3 regions of the Polaribacter atrinae genome follow, and region 2 is predicted to be linked to each of the others. Evidence: riboswitches for the same ligand, from Rfam matches in the RefSeq annotation. Region 2 holds a riboswitch; each other region holds the start of a gene.
What was found. Region 2 has a riboswitch for S-adenosylmethionine ahead of WG945_RS13365 (O-acetylhomoserine aminocarboxypropyltransferase/cysteine synthase family protein). Riboswitches for the same ligand answer to the same signal wherever they lie in the genome.
Positions count from the first base shown of each region.

Region 1: it holds a riboswitch for S-adenosylmethionine, as region 2 does, so the genes downstream of both, WG945_RS07945 (hypothetical protein) here and WG945_RS13365 (O-acetylhomoserine aminocarboxypropyltransferase/cysteine synthase family protein) in region 2, are expected to answer to the same signal.
Region 3: it holds a riboswitch for S-adenosylmethionine, as region 2 does, so the genes downstream of both, WG945_RS02605 (Na+/H+ antiporter NhaC family protein) here and WG945_RS13365 (O-acetylhomoserine aminocarboxypropyltransferase/cysteine synthase family protein) in region 2, are expected to answer to the same signal.

Region 1 covers NZ_CP150660.1:1,810,643-1,817,086, forward strand. Annotated here, with positions in the region: gene WG945_RS07940 (response regulator) at 450-1,118, opposite strand; SAM-I-IV-variant riboswitch at 1,298-1,392, shown strand; gene WG945_RS07945 (hypothetical protein) at 1,436-2,149, shown strand; gene WG945_RS07950 (DUF6796 family protein) at 2,416-3,156, shown strand; gene WG945_RS07955 (FG-GAP repeat domain-containing protein) at 3,083-4,147, shown strand; gene WG945_RS07960 (ASPIC/UnbV domain-containing protein) at 4,166-4,729, shown strand; gene WG945_RS07965 (hypothetical protein) at 4,729-5,112, shown strand; gene WG945_RS07970 (hypothetical protein) at 5,186-5,674, opposite strand; gene WG945_RS07975 (hypothetical protein) at 5,686-5,946, opposite strand; gene WG945_RS07980 (Hsp20/alpha crystallin family protein) at 6,041-6,444, opposite strand, start outside.
Region 2 covers NZ_CP150660.1:3,069,048-3,075,491, reverse strand. Annotated here, with positions in the region: gene thrA (bifunctional aspartate kinase/homoserine dehydrogenase I) at 1-1,674, opposite strand, end outside; gene WG945_RS13365 (O-acetylhomoserine aminocarboxypropyltransferase/cysteine synthase family protein) at 1,778-3,052, opposite strand; gene WG945_RS13360 (hypothetical protein) at 3,098-3,220, shown strand; SAM riboswitch class I at 3,176-3,299, opposite strand; gene metK (methionine adenosyltransferase) at 3,680-4,936, shown strand; partial or broken gene WG945_RS17790 (gluconokinase) at 5,299-5,673, shown strand; partial or broken gene WG945_RS17785 (IS30 family transposase) at 5,647-6,171, shown strand; gene WG945_RS13345 (MFS transporter) at 6,070-6,444, opposite strand, start outside.
Region 3 covers NZ_CP150660.1:563,201-569,644, forward strand. Annotated here, with positions in the region: gene WG945_RS02580 (DUF4252 domain-containing protein) at 167-709, opposite strand; gene WG945_RS02585 (DUF4252 domain-containing protein) at 815-1,324, opposite strand; gene WG945_RS02590 (hypothetical protein) at 1,366-1,788, opposite strand; gene WG945_RS02595 (RNA polymerase sigma factor) at 1,775-2,284, opposite strand; gene WG945_RS02600 (S41 family peptidase) at 2,443-3,909, shown strand; SAM-I-IV-variant riboswitch at 4,761-4,859, shown strand; gene WG945_RS02605 (Na+/H+ antiporter NhaC family protein) at 4,909-6,216, shown strand; gene WG945_RS02610 (alkene reductase) at 6,307-6,444, opposite strand, start outside.

The DNA of each region.
Region 1 (6,444 bases), 1.3 Mb from region 2:
TTTACAAATAAAATACTAATAATAATCTATGATAAAAATCAATAGCCAAAAAATTAAAAAGCTGTGATAATATCACCTAAAAAAAAACAACTCCAAATAAAATAATTTAATGACGATAAACACTGTCCCCCAACAACATTAAAATACTCAAAAAAATATTATAAATGAAGTTGCAACAAATTTATTTACTAATGGTTTATTTAAAACCAGTGTACTTTTAGCTATTCATTTAATCAATAATTAGGTTTTAAAAGAAATTTAAAGTCTGTGATAAAAGTGTAACCAAGGTTTTTAAGAATAAAAAGCCTCACGGGTTTCCGTAAGGCTCTTAATTAGCACTCTTTCCTTTTCAATAGTTTCTTTCCCTAACTACTTTTCAAAGATATCCCAATAAAACATAGAGATATTACGGTTTTCCGTAATTAGCATCCTTTTTTTTTAAAATATTATTATATCAACCCAAAATCTTTAGAAATAGCCACTAAATGCGCAGGATTATTCGCATTAAAATGTTCCTTTAAAAACTTTAATCTTTTTTCTATAGCACTCATACTAGATGGTAAAATTCCTTTTTCTTTTAGGTTTTTACTAATTTCCTCTTGTAATAATCCTCTAGAAAGAAAAGCTATTAATGAAATATCAAAATCGGTAATCTCAACTACTTGCTTTGGATGAACGGTAGTATTTAATTCTGGTGAAATATAAAACTGATTTGAAGTAGAAATTGCATGCATGGCATTCTTTAATTCTTTTAATCCGTTTCTATTCTTCCAAACATATCCATCTACCCGTAATGTTTTGTATAAATGCTGAATTTTATAAGGTTTATCTTCAACGGAAAACACAACAATCTTTAAGCCTGAAAAATCATTCCTAATTTTTTCTATTAATTCTTCTCCAGATTTTAATTTCTGTGGTGTACCATCATTTTGAAAAGACAGATCAGAAATGATTAAATGGTAAGGAGTATTGTTTAAATAAGCACTTTTAACTTTAGCATACGCTTCATCACAATACGAAGCAAAATCTATTTGTTTTATTCCTATTTCTTCTAAAGCTATTTTAATTCCGCTATTAATAACATCTAAATCTTCTGCTACCAAAACTTTTTGAAACATTTTTATCATTTTAAAATAAAAGGTTACTTATATATTTATCATTAATTTAATATCAAATTTAATTTTTCATTTTATCGTTTTTATACGGGTTTCCATATTTAGAAAAAAACAACATCTATTAAAAAAATAATTAACCACACTTTTAAAAGTTGGCTGCTCTAAAAATATTTCTTAGTTTTGTAATGTATCAGGAACGCAAAAAATGCGTACCAACCGAGCACAACAGCCACGGTGGTTTAGAATACGGACAGTTCAGTCAAAATAAATGAACCTCCTTTTTTAATTTATTTCCCTGATACATAACTTTTAAATTATGTATGATGAAAACTGTTTTTACAACGCAAGAAGGCGTTAAAATGAATGCTGAACTAGACTTTGGGAGCACTACAACCATTAAAAATGAGTTTAATGTTCTTATGACTACCTATGAAACAATGTTTAATATTGAGCTTAATTATTTCTACAGAATTACAGATGATGGCTATATGCAACTAGCTTATTCTACTGACGATGCATTAGAAATTAAAGCCCAATACAAACTTCAATTTAGCACTAAAAAAGAAGATATTATTTATATTGTTCATCAATTAATTGAGGCAAATTACCTCTATGATGGATTCCCTACAATAAAAGACAGTCCTATTTTTACTCAACAAGAGTTTCAGCAAATTATTAATGATATAAAAAAATCAAGATCAACTGAAAAAGAAAAAGCCTCTCAAAAAATTACACCATTAATTTCATTATTAAAACAACACCAACTAAACCCAATTCCTACTGGTTTTAATAAAAATAGCTGGGTTGCAAATTGCCCTTCTAGAGGGAATCATTTTATACAAATTGTAACTTCTAACGACCAATGGGGCTGCGGATATTGTAAACGTAAAGGAGGAAAAGAAGCATTAGAAAAATGGTTACAGGAAATAAAATCTTTACAAGACCAAAAAAGATTGACCACCATGCTGAAAGAATTAGATAAAGGGAGTATTCAAACTAAAAGTACTTTAAAATGGTGGCTAAATAGGTATTGAATACTAGCATTCTTATGGATGTAAAAAATTAAATATTACAATAAGTTGCACTTTATAACACAAAAGCATCCTACATCACCACCTTCTTAAAATAATGTTAAAAATATTTTGTTAGTTACTCTCAACTTGAACGACAGATGTGTATATCAAAGAATTATTCGAATAAAAATTATACGAATACAATTGATATTCAACTTGTACGGAAGGAATAATTCTTAAATCACCACCGTAACAAGCAAGTTATAAAATTACATAAAGCAAAATAAATGCTATTAGATAAAAATAAAATATTTATAACAGGAATTCTTGGGATATTAGGAAGTGTTCTTGTTGGTGTTGGAGAGTTTCTTCTTCATTTTAGTCTACATATTATTGGTAATGCAGACAACTATCAGTTTTTTCAATTTGTACCAAAAAATAGTTTGATAAAAGGGCATTTTTTAGCAGTATTTGGTGTTCCTTTTTACTTTTTAGGCTATTATCATATTTATAAAATGTTAGAAAAAGGGAATAAAAAACTAGCTTCTATCGTTTTTGGATTAGGTATTTTAGCTTTTACTATTGGCGGTTTCTGGATTACTTCTAGAGCTTTTCTAGGAACAATTGTTCATCTTCAAAATGATATTGATACTAAAGTTTATCAAAAAATATTAGACAATTACACCTTAATTAGTGAATCTCTTGTTCAGATATTAAGAATAATCATTCTTTTACTTTCCGTATTTTTCAGTATTACAATACTAAAAGGAGGAACCTGTTATAAGAAATGGATGGCTATTTTTAACCCTATCGTTTTATTAATTTCTGTATCTACATTGTACTTTATTTCTCCACAAATAGGAAAATACATAGCACCAATAGCAATGAATGTTGTTCATTTTATAGTATTTAGTTTATCATTATATCAACTCAAAAAAACAACCCTTTATCAATATGAAAATAATAAAAAGAATTGCAGGAATTATATTAACACTAATAGTATTATTAGTAATTATTGTAGCTGTTAAATTTAGCACAGATAGAAATAACCCATACAACAATGCAATAGCAGACAATTTAATTCCTACATTCAAGGAAATTCCAATCGACTTTACACATCAATTTAACGGAACAGAATCATTACCTGTTACCGCATCTGTATTAATTGATATTGATAATGATGGTGTTGATGAATTATTTTTAGGAGGAGGATACAATCAGCAAGATGAAATTTTTAGTTACAAGGAAGGGAAATTTATTTCTATACCTGAAAACGTAGGGCTTCCAAAGAAAGAAAATAAGACAACTTTAAGTGGAGCTTCCACAGATTTTGACAACAATGGTTTTACCGACTTAATTCTTTCTAGAGAAGATGGCATTGTAATTTATTATAATAACAACGGAAAATTTACACCAAAGAAATTAGAATATGATTTGGCAGACAACGCAACACCATTAGGTTTAACTTTAGGTGATGTAAATAAGGATGGTTTTACCGATATTTTTGTTGCTAATTACATTAGAAAAAAACAAATGGTTGGGCAAAATAATTTTAGCAAAAATTATGGTCCTCAAAGTCTTTTACTAATCAATAATGGAGACAATACGTTTAAAAACACAACTATTGAAGCAGGTTTAGAATACATTCATAATACTTTTATGGGTATTTTGATTGATATTGATAACGACACTTGGCTCGATCTAATTATTGCTTATGATACAGGAGAAATTAGAACTTACAAAAACAAAGGTGATGGAACTTTTGAAATGAAAGAAAATCCATCAACCACTAAATATGCCTATCCAATGGGAATAGCTGTAGGTGATTATAATAATGATGGTTTAGTAGATTTTATGTTTTCAAATACAGGATCTAAAGTACCTAGTTTCGTGGCAAGCGGAAACATTGAAAACAAAGATCTTTTTAATCCTAATTGGATATTTTTTGAGAATAAAGGTAATTTCGTATTCGAAGATGTAGCAGAAATAACACAAACTAAAGATTTTGAATTTTCTTGAGGAGCTGTATTTGCAGATATGAACAATAACGGGTTACAAGATTTAATTGTAGCAGAAAACTATATTGATTTTCCACCACATAAAATATTTAAATTACCAAGTAGATTTTTAACCCAAAAAGAAGACCATACTTTTGTTGCTACTGAAGAAAAAAGTGGTGTTGTAAACCCTAATTATGCAATTACTCCTTTGGTAAGTGATTTTAATAAAGATGGTTATTTAGACCTTATTTGGGTAAACATAGGCACACCTGTTTTGGCTTTTATTAATGATGGAGGCGACAATAATTTTATTAAAGTAAAATTAGATGATAATGCTGAAAATTTAGGAGCTAAAATAGAAGTGATAACTTCTGGTGATAAAAAAATAACGGAAGATTTTATAGTTGGAGAAGGATTAACAAGTGATCAATCTGCAACTTTACATTTTGGTTTAGGCAAAGACTCTATAAAAAGTGTTATTGTTAAATATATTAGCGGAAAAGAATACACGTTTCAAACCCCTAAAATAAATACACTTTTAACAATTCCTAAAATTTCAGTTTCAGATACCATTCCTTCTGCTCAATTAATTCAAAAATAATGAAACTTAAAAAAGTATTACATATTATTTTAATACTGATTTTTGTTTTAAGTATTTTGGGAGCAAGTAGTTTAGTTTACGATGAATTTATAAACGAATCTATTTGCCCTAAAATATTTAATATACCTGCTTGTTATATTATAATGGGGTGTTTTATAATGCCTTTACTCCGACATCTTTTAAAATGGAATAACTACATCTATTTTATTGGAACAGGACTTGCTTTTTCTATTGCTTTGTATGGCACAACAACACAACTATTAGAAATTGTACAATGCCCAAAGACTTCTACAGGAATACCAATGTGCTTTATTTCACTATCCATTTTTACAAGTCTAATCTTCTTAAAAATAATGTTATTAAAAATTAAGAAACAGATTTAAGCTTTAGCCATATTTCAGGACTAGACACAGACCAGAGGGTAATTATGAACAAGAAAAAAAAGACGAAAACTATTTAGTTTTCGTCTTTAGGTTTGATAAATTCTGATTGGTATTTTTCTAAAAACTTCTTCTGTCTTGCAATCATTTGTTGGCTTAATTTATCAATGTCCATAAAGTCTTTTCCAAAATTACTTCCAAAAAAATCATCATTAAAGAAATGTTTACTAAAAAGTGAATCTTGAGAAAAAACAGCATCAAACCCTTGATTTTCAAATCCTGAATAATTTGAGAAAAATCGTGATTTAAAAGATTGCATCAAACTATCTTTATCAGACAATGAGAAATTATTAAACTTATCGTTAGAAGACCAAGAATAAATACTGTCATATCTAATTAAGTTTCCGTTTTGATCAAATTCTTTATCAACTTTCCAAGTGCCTTTAGGCTCTTCAACTATATCAGTTTTATTATCTTCTTTTTCAACTTTTTTAGTTTCATTTTCTTGTCCTTTACAACTAATACTTAACAAGCTAACCATAAATATTAAAATATACTTTTTCATCACTTTATATTTTACGTTAAACTTAATTCTGAGTTTATTGTATCTCTTTTTAACAAAACGCCTGTTTCTATCATTTTAATCAATTTGTTTTGATGGAATACTTTTGATTTTCTTTCTCCATTTTTATACCAAACACATTCCAAATAAGTGTCTTTATTAACCAAACCAAATATTGACTCTTTTTTGGGAACATATTTAATAACTTGCATTTTTGGGGAGATAAGTTTTCCTTTAACTGTTACCCATTCCCCAGATTTAAATTTTCTTGGCATAACATTATAATTTTAAAGAATTAAACTTATTAATAAGAGAATACTGAAAAAACAGCATCCTCTTAATATTTTACTCATAAATTTATTGAAACAATTATGAAATCTGAATGCTTCTGGCAGGCTTTTGTTTTGCCTCTTCTTTTTTTGGTAAAAGAATACTTAAAATACCATTTTCATAATTTGCATTAATCTTTTCATCGTTTACACTTTCTGGTAAATTAAAGGTTCTTTTAAACGAGGAATAACCAAACTCTCTGCGAGTATAATTTTCTTCCTTGTGTTCGTTTTCTTCCTTCGTTTCTGTAGAAATAGACAATACTTGATTATCGAGGTCAAGTTGAAAATCTGACTTTTTTAAACCTGGAACAGCCATTTCTACCACAAAAGCGTCGGCAGTTTCTTTAATGTTTACTTTTGGTAAAGTAATACCAGTATTGAAATTTGAAGTAAATACTGATGGTAGGTCTCTATTGATAAAGTCATCTAACCAATTAGACA
Region 2 (6,444 bases):
ATCTGCCACTAAATCTGGGTTTGCCGTAAAAATACCGCTAACGTGTGTGTAATTCTGTAACTCATCAGCATCTAAGTAATTTGCTAATAGTGCTGCTGTATAATTACTTCCATTTCTACCTAAAGTAGTGGTTTCTCCTTTTTTGTTTGATGCAATAAAACCAGAAACAATATTAATTTTCTGGTTATTTTCCTTAAAATAACTAATTACATTTTCTTTAGAAACCGCCGTAATTGGTTGGGCATTTCCAAAGTTTTCATCTGTAATAATTAAAGATCTAGAATCTACTGCATTTGCAGAAACCTGTTCCTTTTCTAACAAACTAGCCACTAATTTTACAGATAATAATTCGCCTTGTGCTAAAACTTCATCTTTAATTTTCTGACTATAATCTCCCAATAAAGAAACACCTTCAAAAATGGTTTCTAATTTCGAAAATTCTTCAGAAAAATCAACAGCACTATTTGGCGCTAGTTGATATTCTTTAAACTCTTCAAAATTACTTTTATATTCTTTTTTTGATGCTGCTAACTCTAAAATAGCTTCTAAATCATTGGTAGAGTTTCCTCTTGCAGAAGCAACAATTGTAATTTTTACTCCGGCTTTATATTTACTTGCAATAATTTCAATTGCGTTTTCTAATCCTTTGCCATTGGCTAAAGATTTTCCTCCAAATTTTAAAACTTTCATCTTCTTTTCTCTATAATCTTTATTAAAAATAGGCTCAATAATTTTCTGTAATTGGTCATACTCCATCAAAAAAGCATCATGACCATGCACAGAATTTATTTCATTATACGTAACATTATCTTTTGTTAATGCTAACTTTTTATGCGTTTCTCTGTTTTCTTCCGCAGTAAAAAACAAATCTGAATCGACCCCAATAATGTGAATATTTGCACTCACTTGATCTAGAATTTCAATATCTTTTTTTCCTCCAACAGTAACATCAATTGTTTTTAATAATTGATTCATCAATTTATAAGAAGATAATTGATACCGTTCTTGTAATGATTTACCATGATGCAACAACCAACTTTCTACATCAAAAATATCTGAATCGTCTTTTTTTGATCGATGAAAACGTTCTTTAAAAGATTCTGGTGTTCTATAACACAACATTGCGTGCATACGAGCATCATGAACAGGATTACTAGAATTTACTAAAAACTGTTCTTGAATTTGGCAATTTGCAATTAACCAATCTGTAGATTTCCAATCGGTTGCAATTGGCAAAAAGTGTTTGGTTAATTTGGTATTTAAAACCATCATTTCCCAGGCAATTCCTCCTCCTAAAGATCCTCCGATTAAAGCAAAAAGTGTATCAATTTTTAATGCTGATAATCCTTGTAAAAATATTTCAGCAACATCTCTAGCTATAAAGTCTTTATAGTTTTCAATTAAAAAACCGTCAAAACCATTTCCTGGAATATTGAAAGATAAAATAGTATAAACATCAGTATTTATGGCCTTTTCTTTTCCAACAATATCAACCCACCATCCATTTTTACCCGCAACATCACTATTACCCGTTAATGCATGGTTAATTAAAATAATAGGAGCATCACCTAATTCTTGACCAAAAACCTGATAACTCAAATTCATTTCAGAGATTAAGACACCAGCTTCTGTAGTGAAATCTTTTATTTTGATATGTTCTAGTTGATGTTCCAATTATTGGCTAAATTTTTAAATTATTTATCTGTTAGAGCGTAGTCCAAAACTCATTGATTCTAATACAACAACCTTTCGACTACACTCAAAAGAGACCTATTTATTATATTTTTGAAAAAGCAGCAGTTAAATCTGCTTTTAAATCTTCTAAATCTTCAAGACCAACAGATAATCTAATTAAATCTTGACTTACACCTGCACTTGCTTGTGCCGCTTCATCTAATTGTTGATGCGTTGTACTTGCTGGGTGAATAATTAATGATTTTGTATCACCAATATTAGCTAATAAAGAAAACACTTTTGTAGTATCTGCAATTACTTTTGCTGCTTCAAATCCTCCTTTTACACCAAAAGTTACCAAACCACTTTGTCCTTTTGGTAAATATTTATCTGCTAACATTTTGTATTTACTGCTTGCTAAACCAGGGTAATTTACCCAAGTTACTTCTTCTTGCGCTTCTAACCAAGTTGCTAATGCCAATGCATTTGCAGAGTGTTGTTTAATTCTAACTGGTAAAGTCTCTAAACCTTGAATGATATTAAATGCGTTTGTAGGGCTTAAAGCTGCACCAAAATCACGTAAACCTTCTAAAATTAATTTAAAAGTAAACGCTGCTGCACCTAAAGCTTCATGATATTTTAAACCATGGTAACCTGCAGAAGGCTCTGTAAATTCTGGAAACTTACCGTTTGCCCAGTTAAAAGTTCCTGCATCAATAATAGCACCTCCTAAAGACGTTCCTTGTCCGCCAATATATTTTGTTAAAGAATGAATTACAAGATTTGCTCCGTGTTTAATTGGGTTTAATAATGCTGGTGTTGCCACAGTATTATCAACAATAAAAGGAACCTCTGCTGCTTTTGCTTCTACAGAAATTGCTTCTAAATCTAAAACATCTAATTTAGGATTTCCTAAAGACTCAACAAAAAATGCTCTTGTATTATCTTGTACAGCTTTTTTAAATTCTTCTGGGTTAGATGCATCTACAAACGTAGTTGTAATACCTAATCTTGGTAACGTAACACTTAATAAATTGTACGTTCCACCATATAAACTGCTAGAAGCCACAATATGATCTCCTGCTTTTAAAAGTGTTAATAAACCTGTTGCAATTGCTCCTGTACCAGATGCAAAAACTACAGCTCCAATTCCGCCTTCTACAGCTGCTAAACGATCTTGTAAAATTTGGTTTGTTGGGTTGGTTAAACGTGTATAAATAAATCCTAATTCTTTTAATGAAAAAAGATTTGCAGCATGTTCTGAGTTGTTAAAAACATATGATGATGTTTGATAGATTGGAACTGCTCTTGTTCCTCCATTCTTAGTTACATCATGCCCTGCATGTAATGCGTTTGTTGCTAATTTGTACGTGCTCATTTTTCTATTTTTTTTGAGTTAATAAATGATTAAACCAAAAGTCGAATGCATCAAAAATTTGATGTACTTACTAGAAAAATGTTATTAAGAATTATGCAAATACACGGAAGTGTAATTGTTTTTGGGTTATCTATCCAATTTCTGATAAATGAATCTGAAATTAAGTAGAATTTAGCACCTTCTTTTCCTCACGAAAAGGGTTGCTAAGGTTTCAACGGGTCTTTCCCTCCACCTTTCTTGATAACATTTCGATAAGTTATTGAACTTTCTGAATGCAAATATATGTTTAGAAAATTTTAATATACAAGAAAAATCCAATTTATTTTTTAGAAATATAAATATCATATTAAAACCCCTCTTTTAATATTTATCAAATAATTTACTAGCAATGAACTTTGTTTTATTGATGATACCATAATAAAATATTATTACTAAAAATTATGATATGTAAATTTATAATGTACCTTTGCAGAGAATTTTAGAGGAAAAATTTGAACTGATTGCAACCTCTGACGCTGATATTTATATCTGCTGAAACAAAAAATGCTAAAGCAGTAATATTCTACTACTTTTAGCGACCAACGCAATCTCTTTTCATTTTTCATTAATTATAAAAGAAGATTTATTATGTCATATTTATTTACCTCAGAAAGTGTTTCTGAAGGACACCCAGACAAGATTGCAGATCAAATTTCTGATGCTTTAATTGATAACTTTTTAGCATTCGACAAAACAAGTAAAGTTGCTTGTGAGACCATGGTTACAACGGGTCAAGTATTTTTAGCAGGAGAAGTAAAATCTAAAACATATTTAGATGTTCAGAAAATTGCTAGAGATGTAATTAACAAAATTGGTTACACAAAAGGAGCTTATATGTTTGACGGAAACTCTTGTGGAGTTTTATCTGCTATACATGAGCAATCTCCAGACATTAACCAAGGTGTTGATAGAGCAAACCCAGAAGAACAAGGTGCAGGAGACCAAGGAATGATGTTTGGTTACGCAACCGATGAGACAGAAAACTACATGCCTTTGGCTTTAGAATTATCTCATAGATTGTTAATTGAGTTAGCAGCATTAAGAAGAGAAAACAAAGATATTCCTTATTTAAGACCAGATGCTAAAAGTCAGGTTACTATAGAATATTCTGATGATAACGTGCCGCAAAGAATTGATGCTATCGTAATTTCTACACAACATGATGATTTTGACAAGTCTGATGATGTGATGTTAGCTAAAATTAAAAAAGATATTGTTGAAATTTTAATTCCTAGAGTTGTAGCAAAATTACCTGCTCATATTCAGAAATTATTTACAGATAACATTACTTATCACATCAACCCAACAGGTGTTTTTGTAATTGGTGGACCTCACGGTGATACTGGTCTAACTGGTAGAAAAATTATTGTTGATACTTACGGAGGAAAAGGTGCACATGGTGGTGGAGCTTTTTCTGGAAAAGACCCTTCTAAAGTAGATAGATCTGGAGCCTATGCAACAAGACATATTGCTAAAAACTTAGTTGCTGCCGGACTTTGTAAAGAAGTTTTAGTACAAGTTTCTTATGCAATTGGTGTTGCTAAACCAACAAGTATTAATGTTGAAACGTATGGTACTGCAACCGTAGATTTATCTGACGGAGCAATTAGTAAAATAGTAGAATCTATTTTTGATATGCGTCCTTACTTTATTGAAAAACGTTTAAAATTAAGATCTCCTATTTATTCTGAAACTGCTGCTTATGGTCACATGGGTAGAACTCCAGAAGTAAAAACGGTTACGTTTACAAATCCAATGGGAGAAACAACTTCTGAAGAAGTAGAAACTTTTACTTGGGAAAAATTAGATTATGTTGATACGATAAAAGAAGCTTTTAAGTTATAAAAACTTCAATATTAAAATAAAAAAAGCCTTTAGAATTCATTTTCTAAAGGCTTTTTTATTGCATATCATTTACTCATATTTAAATTATCTTCATAAAAAGAAATGTTTTCAACTCACTTCTATTGATCAAAAATCAACCTATAGAATTTTAGTTTTCATCAAAAACATTCTTACTTCTAAAATTACATTTTACAAAAATCATATTCTAAGAAATTAGACATACTAGAACTCTGGTCTAACTCAAAACATCTTTAAAACTAATTATCAGGCAATTATCTGAATTTAAAAAAAACAGGTGTATGTAATGGCTTTTAATTTAAAATACATATATTTGGGTATCCAAACTGGTTAACCAAAAATATATGAGCGATTTAAAAACAAACATTACCTTTATTATGGGAGTTTCTGGTGTTGGAAAAAGCACTATTGGACATTTATTATCTAAAGAATTAAATGTTCCTTTTTTTGATGGAGATGACTTTCATACTGAAAAAAACATTTTAAAAATGTCTAATGGAGAAGCCTTAAATGATGATGATAGATTCGATTGGTTACAAACATTAAACAAATTAGCAATAGTGCAATTAAAGGATAAGGGTTGTATTATAGTTTGTTCTGCATTAAAAGAAAAGTATCTTACTATTTTAAACACAAATATAAAAGATAGCGTAAAATGGGTTTTTCTTAATGGTTCTTTTGATCAAATTAAAGAAATAATCAATCAAATCAGCATTGACAATAGACCTAAGCATATTGATCTCAGAAATGAAGTTGGACATTGGGAAGGGGATTTAGTCATTGGAAAAAATCATAAAAGTGCTATTGGAACTATAGTAGAACGCAAAACTAGATTTACTTTAATAGTGAAATTAGAGTCTAAAAAAGCAGGTGAAGTAGCAAACAAATTTTCTAAAATATTAAATAAATTAAATCCTATTTACAAAAAATCAATGACATATGATAACGGAATTGAAATGGCAAGACACGAAATAATCACCAAAAATACAGGTATGAAAATATACTTTGCTCATCCATATTCTTCCTGGGAAAGAGGTACAAACGAAAACACTAATGGGCTCATTAGAAGGTATCTTCCTAAAGGAACAAACTTCAATGAAATTGACCTAAATCAACTACAGATTATTCAAGAAAAATTGAACAACAGACCTCGAAAAATTATTGGTTATAAAACTCCTCAAGAAATGATAGATCTTGAGCTTAAATTTGTAGCTTAGTAACATCAAAAAACATAAACGCTTTGTTGCATTACAACATTGAATCCAAGTTTTTCCACTAAAAAGATCACTTGTTAAAGTTTGAACATTTCCAATCGCTGTTTGAAATCCGAATAAAATAACAGCCATAATAATTACTGCAGTTGTTGGTCCTCCAGGACTAGCCATTGCCAATAAAGCTGGTAACATTATTAGACAACCTAATGTAATTATCATTTTTCTGGTCTTGTTAATAGTCCATCCTTTTTTAAGTCTGTTTTGTGCCAAAAGACC
Region 3 (6,444 bases), 1.5 Mb from region 2:
GCTTTCTTTATGTTGAAATTTTAATTTTCACAGAAAAGACAATTATAGATCTCATTCATTTTTTAGAAATATCATTATCGTTTAAAATAGAAGTAATTGATTCCAAGGCAAAAAAAAGCTGTAACTTCTTTAGAAATTACAGCTTTATACTTTTAAAAAAAAGATCTTATTTTCCACTAAAAATGGCACTAAATTGCTCTAGATTCACGTTGTCTCCATCAAGCTTAACGCTATTCATCATTTCTATAATTTTAGCTGGATTCATGTGATCTCCCAATAAACGGGCAACACCTATTCCTACTTCTTCTCCGTAACCAAAAGCAATTACTTCGTCTATAGATTCTGTATCTCCAGTATAATAAAGGCTTACATGCATTCCTTTTGCTTTTAAAGACATCAAAGATTTGTAATCTTCATTATCCTTAAAAATACTTTTTAATTTTGTTTTTTCAACTTCATAAGCTGCTTCATTTCCTTTAATAGGCAATGCAACTACGTTTACTTTTCGAATACTTTTTAAAGTTTCTTTAGCTTCTTCAGAAACAGCATCCGATTTTAATTGTAAAAAACTAGTAGGAATGTCTACTGTGATAAAACCTGTTTTTTCTTGACTTTCTACTAGATATCCTTGTAATGATTTTTCATTTTTACAAGACGTAATCATGAATATAAGTAATAAAAGAGAAAATATTTTGGTGATATTTTTCATACTATGTTTAGTTTTAGTTATTTAAAATTATCTATTAGATCAAAGTCAAATAAGCCTTTAACTAAGTTCTCGACTGCACTCTAATAGATTTTTATGCATTATTAATTACTTCTTTTTAGAAAAAGTATCTGCTAATTCAGACATTTTATTAATGTCTATGTTTCCTGTTAAAGAAACCACCATAGCTTCTGCATTTCCATTGGTTTGTTTATCCATACCTTTAATAAACATTAATACTTCACTAACAAAATCTTTGTTTTTTGTAGACTGTACATAAATTTTTACACGAGAATTGTCATCTTTAATACGCATTAACTGTGTTAAATTTTGTTTTTTAATGGCGGTGTTTGCCATAGCTTCCATTTTGTTTGCAATGTCTGCATCTTTGGTAGAAAACATTTTAAACTCTTTTAAATCTTGAATCATTTGAAAGACTTTCATCCCTTCATTATCATCTACATTTACATTTTTAAATTTAGAGATTAACTCAAAAGCATCTTTGGTAACAACTACCATATCTACTCCATTCATATCTTCTAAAGTATCAAAAAAGGACTGTGCGCTGGTTACCATTGGGGCAATCACTAACGCTATTAATATTGCTATTTTTTTCATAATTTCTGTGTTTACTTGGTTTTACTATTGTTACTTGGTTTTTATTTTAATATTTTTTTTACGGTATCTTCATAAGTATGTAAGGTTGCTAACGCTTGTTCTCCTTTTTGAAGGTTAGATGATAATAACATTAACCCTTTACTTATTTGTTCGAATTGTTTTTTAGCTTGGTATCTTTTGTATTCTTGCTGACCAATAAATACACTAAATAATAAGACTACAGACGCGGCAACAGATAACCATTTTAAGTTTCTCTTTTTAGATTTCTTAGGTTCTAACTCAATGGTTTTGGTGTACGTTTCATCCTTGCTAGCAGCAAAATAATTAAACATGTATTCGTATTCTTGCAAATGTGGTGCAACATTCCCTCCTGTAAAATAGTTTCTTAGGGTTGTTTCTTCTTGCAAAGACGTTTCTGCGTTTTCGTATTTCTCTACTAATTTCTCTATGTTAGCTAACTCCATAGTTATGTTTTTTAATTAATTGTTCTCTTATTGTTTTTCTTGCTCTAGATAATGCCACTCGTACTGCAGTTGGTTTCATGTCTACCATTTTACAGATTTCATCAAAATCATATTGTTCAATATCTCTTAACTGAATAATAATTTTTTGTTGCTCAGGCAACGCTGCTATCAATTGGTGCACTTGGTTTACACTGTCTCGATGTTCTACTTGCTTATCTAAAGACGTATCTTTTTCTTTATAATTACTATGTATTAATGTTAAATTACTTGCCTGCTTACTTTTTAAACGATCATAACAATAATTTTTTGTCATGGTCATGGCAAACGCTTCAACATTCTTATAATCGGCAATCTTTGTTTTACTTTTCCACAATTTAAAGTACAGTTCTTGTGTAGCATCTTCAGCTTCTTCTGTAGAAACTAAAAGTCTTTTTGCTAAACGGAAGACTTTGTCTTTAAACGGTAAAACAACTTTTAAAAAGTCTGACTGGTTCATTTGGTTTGGTTGATTTTTCTTGTAACCTCTTTATGTTTGTTTCCAAATAATATCGAGTCTACATAATTAAGACGATACACAATATATTTTGTTACAACATATTTAAAAATAATACTATTTCTATTTATATTGCGTTGTATTCTATAAATATTAAATTCATGAAGATTCAATTATTCCCTAAAATAATATTCGTTTTTATCTTTTCTGTATTTCTTGTTAGTTGTGATAAGAGTGAGGATGGTATTCCTACTGATCTAGAAGTAGAAAATTTTGTTTGGAGAGGCTTAAATGCATTCTATTTATGGCAAAATGATATTCCAGATTTGTCAGACTTACGTTTTAGCAATCAAAATCAATTAAATGCTTATTTAGAAGGTTATTCATCACCAGAAAGCTTATTTGAAAATTTATTAAACAGACCAACAGATCGTTTTTCTTGGATTGTTGATGATTATGTGGCTTTAGAAAATTCTTTTGAAGGCATAAATTTAAGTACCGGAATGGAGTTTGGATTAAAACTTTATAGAGACAATTCTACAAATGTCTATGGATATGTAAGATACGTAATTCCTACTTCTGATGCAGATATTAAAGGAGTTACAAGAGGTGTGATTTTTAATACCGTTAACGGAACACAATTAACAGAGTCTAATTACTCTAGTTTACTTTTTAGCAGTACAACCCTTTTAGAAATTGGATTGGCAGACTATAATAATGGAATTCCAACCGCCAACGGAACTACCATTTCTTTAACAAAAGAACTCGTTACAGAATATCCTGTGGCTATTTCTAAAGTATTAAATGAAGGTGGTAAAAAAATTGGTTACTTGATGTATAATCAATTTTCTAGTTCTTTTGATGGTGAATTAAATGCTGCTTTTGGTACTTTTAAATCACAACTAGTAGATGAGTTAATAATAGATTTACGATATAATGGTGGTGGTTCTGTGAGAACAGCAACCTATTTAGGCGGAATGATTACCGGCTTATTTAATGGAGAAATATATTCTAAAGAAGTTTGGAATAGTAAAGTGCAAGCTGCATCAACAGACCCAACTCGTTTCTTAAACTATTTTACAGATGAAATAAACAATACAGATGTTAATGGAAACATTATTTTACAAGAACCTATAAATAACCTAGATCTTCCTACCGTTTATTTTATTGTTTCTGGTAGTACTGCTTCTGCTTCAGAATTGGTTATAAATGCTTTAAGACCTTATATAGATGTAAAACTTGTAGGTACAAAAACAGTAGGAAAACAAGTTGGCTCAGTGACTTTGTATGATTCTGAAAGTTTTACCAAAGAAGGAGCGGATTTTAACACATCGCACACGTATGCAATGCAACCAATTGTTTTAAAAATCTCTAATAAAGACGATCAAGATGAAATTGATGGCTTTACACCAGGAATAACATTACCAGGAATTGAATTAGCAGAAGATTATGGTGATTTAGGTGAATTAGGAGAATTATCAGATCCTCTATTAAGTGCAACAGTCAACTACATTACAACGGGAGCTAAAGGTATTTTTAAAACCAATAGTCAAGAGTATTCTGAAATTTTCAACTCTAAATTAGCTACACCAACAAGTAATAATATGTATGTAGATTTTAAGAAATAAATTTAGAATGAACAGAGGTTTATAGTATTTACAAATACAATTATTTTTGTTTTCTAGACTATAAGTTTCCTGCTATTATCATAATATTATTTGGATGTTTTTTAATTCCAATTAAAATAATAAAACCCAGTATATTTTTCCAAATTGGTTAAAATACTGGGTTTGTATTTTTTGTGTATTTGTGTTTTGTTTATGTTATTTTTAAATATAGCACGAGCGGGACGCTCTCGCTACAGGTTGATAATACTTAGTTTTTAGTTTAAAATAAGTACCATGGTTTTGCTGAAAACCAATTGTTTCCAACAGATAGATTCTATAAACAATTTCAATCAATAATAACTAGTCTTCAAGCTAGTACGAGTGTCTCGCTCGTGCCAACACAACAATCTAACTCTATTCTATTTCTAAAACAATTTCAAATACGCGATTCTACAGATAGTAAAATTCTAACTTAAACACTTCAAATAGATTATCAATTCTTAGTTGATTTACTTGGTTTTAACGAAGGCTTGTTACCAAGCGTATTTTTATTGTCTCTTCTTCTTTTATCAAGCGTACCATCTTGTTTTTTAGGCTTTAGTCCTGGTTTAATTGCTTTAAAGATTTTCTCACTATTTTTATTTAACTATTAGATATTAAAAATAATCAGTTGACATGATAATTTTTTACGGAAATCCACAAGTAACTTAAAAAATGTTATAATCCAATTCCACACACATTCCACTTCACTCCTATCCTAATTTGATAAAAATAATTGCTAAACATCAGAAATTATACTATTTAAATTTCATAAAATTTTAACGCTTTTAAAGACGTAACTATCCATTTATACACTATTTTTGCGCTCTTAAATTAATTATCAAGAATCTCAAAAAAAGGAGATAGCAACCTGCAATAACGAGCAAGGTGCTAAATAGATAAGCCAATTAATTGGAACCAATGTTAACTCATAATTCTACTTATAAGCAGCTATGTCCTTTTTAGAATGAAAAAAGTAACATGGAAAATTCAAACACAATTACCCCAAAATTTAGCGCATTAATTCCCTTATTCGTATTTGTATGTACGTTTTTAGGTGTTGGCATCTATCAAAATGATTTTTATGCATTACCTGCTCCTATTGCAGTAATAGCAGGTATTATTGTGGCTTTTTTAATGTTTAGACAATCTATCAACTCTAAAATTAAAACACTGTTACAAGGTTGTGGAGATGATAAAATATTAACCATGTGTTTAATCTATTTGCTAGCAGGTGCCTTTGCTACCATTACAAAATCTACAGGTAGTGTAGATGCTATTGTAAGTCTTGGGTTAGATTATATTAACATACAATATATTTACTTTGGTATTTTTATAATTGCTGGTTTTTTATCGGTTTCAACAGGTACTTCAGTTGGTGCCATTGTTGCATTAGCGCCAATTGTTATCGGTATTGCAGAAAAAAGTAGCGTAGATTTATCCATACTTTGTGGCGCATTATTAGGCGGTAGTATGTTTGGTGATAATCTATCTGTAATTTCTGATACTACCATTGCTGCCACACAATCTTTGGGCTGTAAAATGAGTGATAAATTTAAACAAAATATTAAAATTGCCATTCCCGCTGCATTATTTACCATTGCAATCTTAATTATTCAAGGTTTAGGATTAAAAGAGGTAGCAACTGAAACTGTAACGTATAATTATTCTGTACTAAAAATAGTACCATACTTATTGGTGATTACCTTATCTATAGTAGGTGTTAATGTATTTATAACTTTACTATTAGGTGTTCTTTCTGGCATCTTTTTAGGTTTAATCTATGGAGATTTCACACTTCTTGAATCGACTAAAATAGCCTATACAGGTTTTACAAGTATGACTGAAATTTTCTTATTATCCTTACTTACAGGTGGATTAGCTGCTTTGGTGAAAAAAAATGGTGGGATTGATTTTATACTGCTAAAAATTAAGACACTTATAAAAAGTAAAAAATCAGCTCAATTTGGCATTGCAACTTTAGTAAGTACCATTAACATGGCGATTGCTAATAATACGGTTTCTATAATAATTTCTGGTCCCATTGCAAAAACAATTAACGATGAGTACGGTTTAGACAATAAAAAAACAGCATCTATATTAGATATATTTGCCTGCATTACGCAAGGCCTTTTGCCTTATGGCGCACAGGTTTTAATGATCTTAAGTTTCTCTAACGGAAAAATAGATTACCTAGATTTAGTTTCTAATACCTGGTATTTGGCATTATTATTTATATATACCTTATTATTTATCAGCTTTAAACCACTAAGATTTGGTTCTAATTAAAAATAAAAACAGCATCTAAGTTATTTAGATGCTGTTTTATTTTTAATAGTATTTTAGGACGTAAATTCCTTATTTAAGGATCTTTTTAAATTATTTAGTAGCATTTGAATAATCTGTATATCCCTTTGTTCCTGTTGTGTAAAACGTATCTTGATCCCATGCTGCTAATTCTAAATTGTTTTCAAAACGCGCTACTAAATCAGGATTAGAGATAAATGGCTTTCCGTA